One region of the Cellulosimicrobium sp. JZ28 genome, then DNA from elsewhere that is predicted to be linked to it. Evidence: riboswitches for the same ligand, from Rfam matches in the RefSeq annotation. Region 1 holds a riboswitch; the other holds the start of a gene.

Region 1 (3,307 bases):
CGCGCTCGCCGCGACCTCGCGTGCCCCGCGGGTGCACGTGTACTTCGCGAGCGACGCCTGCGGGCCGGTGAGCGTCCCCGCCTCGTCGAGCCGCGTCATCTGCGCGACGAGGAGCTGGAGCTGCGTGATCGTCGAGAGCATCCGCGTGAGGCGCTCCTGCACCATCTGGTTCGCGGCGAGCGGGCGCCCGAACTGGACGCGCTGCTTCGCGTACGCGACCGCGGCCTCGTAGCACGCGACGGCGTGCCCGACGGCGGCCCACGCCACCCCGAGGCGCGTCGCGAAGAGCACGCGCGAGGTGTCCTTGAACGACCGCGCGCCGGGCAGGGCGTTCTCGGCGGGGACGAACACGTCGTCGAGCACGACGTGCGCCTGCCAGATCGCGCGGAGCGACACCTTGCCGGTGATGGTCGTGCCCGTGTAGCCCGGGGTGTCCTGCGGCACGACGAACCCGTGGACCTGACCATCGCCGTCGTCGCCGACGAGGCGCGCCCACACGACCGTGACGTGGCCCGACGACCCGTTGCCGATCCACTTCTTCTCGCCGTTCAGCACGTAGCCCTCGACGCCGTCGCGCGTCTCCTTGCGCGCCGTCGTCTCGAGCGAGACGGAGTCCGAGCCGTGGGTGGGCTCGGTGAGCGCGAACGCGCCGAGGATCTCCCCGCGCGCCATGGGCTCGGCGTACTTCGCCCGCTGCTCGTCGGAGCCGAGCATCTGGATGCTGCGCAGCGCGAGGCCGCCCTGGACGCCGCAGATCGTCGCGACGGAGCCGTCGCCGCGCGACATCTCCATGGCGGCGAGGCCTGCCGCGAGCTGGCTCACGTGCGGACGACCGTCGACGTCGACACCGTCGCGCAGCAGGTCGAGCTCGCCCATGCGCTTGACGAGGTCGAACGGGACCTCGGCACGCTCCCAGTAGTCGTCGATGACGGGCAGCACCTCGTCCTGGACGAACTGCCGGACGCGCTGCAGGTGGGCGCGGTCCTCCTCGGTCGCGTCGGCGAACGCGCCGGCGTAGTCGAGGTCGAGCGGGGTCGCGAGGTCGTAGGTGGGCTCGGTGACGCCGGGCATGATCGGGGTGGTGGGCATCGGTGCTCCCCTGGGAGGGCGGCTGCGGTCGGTCGACCGTCCTCGACGCGGTGGCCCGGGGTGCGGGCCCGGCGTCGGCGGCGGTCCCTCCCATAGTGCAGCGATACCCCGTCTCAGTCAATCGAGACGGGGTATCGGGGTGGGTGGGGCCGGATGACCGGCGGGTCAGGCGGGCGCGCCCGCCGCCGCGGCGTCCGCCTCGGCAGCGGCGGCCGCGCGGCGGTTGACGCGCCACCACACGAAGAACCCGACGAGCGTGAACGCGCCGTAGAACACGTACATGAACGCGGACGCGTAGAAGCCGGCCGAGATCAGCAGCGGCACGCCCACGACGTCGACGGCGACCCAGATGAGCCAGAACTCCACCCAGCCCTTCGCCATGCCGTACGTCGCGAGCAGCGAGCCCATGAAGATCCACGCGTCGGCCCAGACGGGCTCGTACGACTCGAGCGCGCGGAAGACCGGGGTCAGCAGCGCCGTGCCGCCGACGAGCGCGACGACGAGGAACGCGCGCTGGCGCCACGACGCCCAGCGCGGCACGACGGCGACGCCGTGGCTGTCCGCGTCGGCGTCACCGAGCCGCGCCTGGGTCTTGCGCCACTGCACCCACCCGTAGACCGACACGACGACGAACATCACCTGGCGACCGGCCTGGCCGAGCAGGTTGACGGGGTTGGGCGTCGCGAACACCGCGCCGAGGAACACCGTGAGCAGCAGCAGGTTGCCGACGATGCCCACGGGCCACGCCCACACCTTGCGCCGCATGCCGCCCAGCGCCGACGCCAGGCCGAACCCGTTGCCCACGATCTCGCGCCACAGCAGGTGCTGGTCGCCGATCGTCAGCTGCGCGTCGAACAGCGCGTGGATCAGGTCCATCGGATGTCCTCGTCCTCCCGGGCACGGGCGCTCCGGGGTGAGGGCGGGCGGCGGGGCCGGGCCACGAGGGCCCGACGGCGTCGCTCACCACGGCGAGACCGCGCCCCGTCGCGCGGGCTCGCGAGAGCCCGGCCGAGGACGGCCGCGCCGCACGTGCTTCCTCCCATCCGGACTTTCACCGTCGGTCCTGGAGTTCCACCAGGTCAACCGCGCGTGGGCGCGGGTCGCGGACTGTCACCGCCGGCTCGGAATTGCACCGACCCCGGAGCACGTTCGTGCGTACTGCGTTCTGCAACCGCCGATGCTACTCGCGCATTCCCCGGGCACGGGAGTCGCACCGCACCGTCCCACGGACTGGAACACGGCGGGGCGGGGCGGGAGGGGTCAGGCCAGGGCGTCGCGGACGGCGCGCGCGACGTCGTCCGCGACGCCCTGCGCGTCCGCGTCCGCGTCCACCACGGTCACGACGACGCGGCGCGCCGCGGGCACGCCGTCCCCGCTGCGCTCCCGGGCGGCGGCGTCGGGCGCGGCGTACCGGCCGACGGCGGCGCGGCGCAGGTCCGCGAACGCCTCCTCGAGCTGGGGGCGCAGGTCCTGCTCGGGGGAGCGCAGCCACCGGCGCAGGAGCGCGTTGTGCACGGCGACGACGGACGCCGCGAACGCGATGGACGCCGTCGAGCGGCGCTCGTCCGGCGGGAGCGCGTCGCGCAGGTACGCGGTGAACGCGCGCTCGTAGCGGTGGGTCGTCACGAGCTCGCGGTCGCGCAGCGCCGGCACCTGCTGGAGGAGCTGCCAGCGGGCCAGGGACGTCTCGCGCTGCCCGACGTGGTGGTCGAACACCAGCCGCGCCGCGCGGCACACCTCGAGGTACGGGTCGACCGTCGGGTCGGGCGTGAGGTGCCCCTCGGCGTCGGGCACGGGCCGCGTCGCGGCGAGCATGACGACGACCTCGTCGAGCAGGAGCTCGTGGTCCGCGAAGACCACGTCCTCCTTGGACCCGTAGCGGCGGAAGAAGGTGGCGCGGCTGACCTGGGCGGCGTCGGCGATCTCCTCGACGGTCGTCTGCTCGTACCCCTTGCGGGTGAAGAGCTCGATCGCTGCGTCGACGGCCTGGGCATGGGTGCGGCTGCGGACGTCGGTCATGCACCGGACGGTACACCGGTACCCGGCGCTCGCCCGGCCCGGGGGCGGTGGCCCCCGGGCGGCGCCGGGTGCGAGGCTGGTGCCATGCCGGACCAGCCTCGCGTGCACGCGATCCACGTCGCGAAGGCCCGTCGGCTGCCGACGCGGGTCGTCGCGTCGGTCGAGGCCGAGGAGGGCAAGGGCCTCGTCGGCGACCGGT
Region 2 (3,307 bases), 1.6 Mb from region 1:
TTCACCGGCGACCCCGCCACGAGGTCACCCAGCGCAGTCCGACGCAACGACTCCGGCATCACGTCCGCCGTGAACGACCCGTCGCCCCCGAGGCTCGTGACCGTCAGGCACACCCCGTTCACCGCGATCGAGTCACCGAGCGCCGCGTCCGACGCCGCGAGCGGCCCCTCGACCGTGAGCACCGCGTCCTCCCCCGCGCCCCCCGGGAACCCGATCCCCCGGACCCTGCCGATCTCCTCCACGATCCCCGTGAACATCAACCCACCCGTCCTTCCGTGCTCTTCCTGGACACCACCAGCGCGTCGTCCCCGACACGCCTCACCTCCACCGTGCGAAACCGGTGCGCGTCGGCGATCGTCGCCACACCCAACCCGTCCACCGCTCGCCGCCCGCCCCCCAGCAGCACCGGGGCCACGTACGCGTGCAGCTCGTCCACCGCGCCCGCGGCCAGGAACGCCGTCGCCAGCGTCGGACCGCCCTCCACCAGCACGTGCCGCACCTCGCGCTCCGCGAGCCGCTCCAGCACCTCACCGACGTCCCGCGTCAGCACGTGCACCAGCTCGCCACCCTCCCCGTGGACCCGCGCCGTCGGCGGGACACCCCGCAACCCCACGACCACCCGCAACGGCTGGTGCTCCGCCAGACGCGCGGCGCTCGCGGCGTCGTGCGCAGCGACGTGGGAGGGGCCGTGACCGCGCACCCGCGCGGTGAGCTCGGGGTCGTCGGCCAGGAGCGTGCCCGTGCCGACGACGATCGCGTCCACCTCCGCCCGCACGCGGTGCGCGTGCTCGCGCGCCGCCGGCCCGGTGATCCACCGGCTCGTCCCGTCCTCCGCGGCGACGTAGCCGTCGAGCGTCGTGGCCGTCTTGAGCGTCACGTACGGCGTGCCGCGCCGGACGGCCGCGAGCCACACCCGCAGGAGCTCCTCGCCCTCGGCGGCGCGCAGGCCGCGCACGACGCGGACCCCCGCGGCCCGCAGCCGGTGCGCGCCGCCCGTGGCGACGGGGTTCGGGTCGTCGACGGCGAGCACGACCTCCGCCACGCCCGCGGCGACGAGGGCGTCGGCGCACGGGCCGGTGCGACCGGTGTGGGCGCACGGCTCGAGCGTCACGACCGCCGTCGCTCCGGCGACGTCGACGCCGCGCGCCCGGGCGTCCGCGAGGGCCGCCGCCTCGGCGTGCGGCGTCCCCGCGCCACGGTGCCACCCCTCGGCGAGCACGGGCCGCGGGTGCGGGTCGAGCGAGCCGGGCGCGGCGCCGTCGGGCAGGGTCGCGCCGGGCGGAGGGCCCAGCAGGACGCACCCGACGCGCGGGTTCGGCCCGTGTGCCGGCCCTCGGGCCGCCAGCTCGAGCGCGCGCGTCATCGCGGCGTCGACCGTCAGGGTGCGGGGGTGCTCGCCCATCGTCCTCCTCCCGGGCACGGGCGCTCCGGGGTGAGGGCGGGCGGCGGGTCGAGCCACGAGGGCTCGACGGCGTCGCTCACCACGGCGAGACCGTCACCGTCCCGGACGGGTGCGCCGGCGGGTCGCCGGAGCACCACGCGCGGAGGCGTGGCCACGCCGCACGTGCTTCCTCCCATCCGGACTTTCACCGTCGGTCCTGGAGTTCCACCAGGTCAACCGCGCGTGGGCGCGGGTCGCGGACTGTCACCGCCGGCTCGGAATTGCACCGACCCCGGAGCACGTTCGTGCGTACTGCGTACTGCAACCGCCGATGTTACTCCGGGTGCGCCCCGCGCGGGTGCGACCGGCGGTCCGGCGCGACCTCGCCCGCTCCCGTCGAGGTCGCCGCTCGGGAGCACCGCCTCCCCCCGAGGCGTCGAGCTTCGCCGTCCGACGGCTGGCCCCGACCCCCTTCTCCGTGCTTGGTGGTGAGGTTCTCGCGGTCCCGTCGAGGAAAGATGTGCGCTTGGCACACTATTTTATGTGAAACGAAGAAGGGGCCCGAAGAGGGCCCCTTCCCGCCCTGACGTCAGTGGGCGTGCGCCGACGCCTCCGCCAGCTCGCGCAGCGCCTGGATCTCCTCGGGCACGTTCTCCGCCCCGTAGACCGCCGACCCGGCGACGAAGACGTTCGCCCCCGCGTCCGCGGCTCGCTCGATCGTCGAGCGGGACACTCCCCCGTCGACCTGGATCCACACGTCGAGGCCCGACTCGCTCACGGCTTCGCGCGCCCGCCGGATCTTCGGCAGCGTCCCCTCGATGAAGGACTGCCCGCCGAAGCCCGGCTCGACCGTCATGACGAGGATCATGTCCACCTCGGTCAGCAGGTCCAGGAAGGGCTCCACCGGCGTCGCAGGGCGCAGCGCGACGCCTGCGCGGGCTCCCAGGCGGCGGAGCTCGCGAGCGAGCCGCACAGGGGCAGCAGCGGCCTCGGCGTGGAACGTGACCGACGCCGCGCCCGCCTCCGCGTAGGCCGGCGCCCAGCGGTCAGGGTCCTCGATCATGAGGTGGGCGTCGATCGGGACGGGCGACACCTGCGCCAGGCGCTCGAACACCGGCAGCCCGAGCGTGAGGTTCGGCACGAAGTGGTTGTCCATGACGTCGACGTGCGCGTAGTCCGCCGTGGCGATCGCGTTCAGGTCGCGCTCGAGGTTCGCGAAGTCGGCGGACAGGATGCTCGGTGCGATGAGGGCTGCCATGGGCCCAGCCTAGGGGCGCGTGCCGGAGCCCGGTGCTCGTACCCTCGTCGCGTGAGCGACCTCTCCTCCCCCTCCCCCGGCTCGCCCCCTTCCTCCGTTTGCGGCACGCCGCACCGCCCCGGGCACCCGCACGCCTCCGCGCCCGCCGTGACGGTGCGCCCGGCCACGGTGCACGACCTGCCGCGGGTCGCGGAGATCGCCGCCCCGTTCGTGCGCGACACGTGCGTGACGTTCGAGGAGGAGGTCTGGGACGTCCCGGCGTGGCACCGCAAGCTCGACGACGTCACCGCGCGCGGCCTGCCGTTCCTCGTCGCCGAGGTCGACGCCCCGGGCGGGCCGGGCTCCCCGACCGGCGCCGTCGTCGCGGGCTACGCGTACGCGTCGGCCTGGCGCCCCAAGCCCGCCTACCGGCACACCGCCGAGGACACGATCTACCTCGACCCGGAGCACGCCGGGCGCGGGGTGGGCACCGCGCTGCTCGCCGCGCTCCTGGAGGCGCTCGCCGCCGCGGGGGTCCGCCAGGTCGTCTCCGTCGTCGCCGACGTCCCCGAGGCCGCCGGGTCGCTCCCGCTGCACCGCCGCTTCGGCTTCGTCGAGGCCGGCCGCCTCACCGCCGTCGGGTTCAAGCACGGCCGCTGGGTCGACACGATCCTGCTCCAGCGCACCCT

Evidence for each region. A riboswitch is a leader RNA that binds a small molecule or an ion and turns the genes downstream of it on or off. The one in region 1 is predicted to bind FMN.
Region 2: linked by a shared signal. The riboswitch ahead of ribD (bifunctional diaminohydroxyphosphoribosylaminopyrimidine deaminase/5-amino-6-(5-phosphoribosylamino)uracil reductase RibD) and the one ahead of pnuC (nicotinamide riboside transporter PnuC) in region 1 are both predicted to bind FMN.

The regions. Positions count from the first base shown of each region.
Region 1 covers NZ_CP017660.1:3,296,220-3,299,526, reverse strand. Annotated here, with positions in the region: gene BJP59_RS14780 (acyl-CoA dehydrogenase family protein) at 1-1,089, opposite strand, end outside; gene pnuC (nicotinamide riboside transporter PnuC) at 1,255-1,965, opposite strand; FMN riboswitch at 2,115-2,240, opposite strand; gene BJP59_RS14770 (TetR/AcrR family transcriptional regulator) at 2,350-3,108, opposite strand; gene BJP59_RS14765 (MOSC domain-containing protein) at 3,156-3,307, shown strand, end outside.
Region 2 covers NZ_CP017660.1:1,704,203-1,707,509, reverse strand. Annotated here, with positions in the region: gene BJP59_RS07845 (riboflavin synthase) at 1-257, opposite strand, end outside; gene ribD (bifunctional diaminohydroxyphosphoribosylaminopyrimidine deaminase/5-amino-6-(5-phosphoribosylamino)uracil reductase RibD) at 257-1,402, opposite strand; FMN riboswitch at 1,561-1,686, opposite strand; gene rpe (ribulose-phosphate 3-epimerase) at 1,971-2,639, opposite strand; gene BJP59_RS07830 (GNAT family N-acetyltransferase) at 2,691-3,307, shown strand, end outside.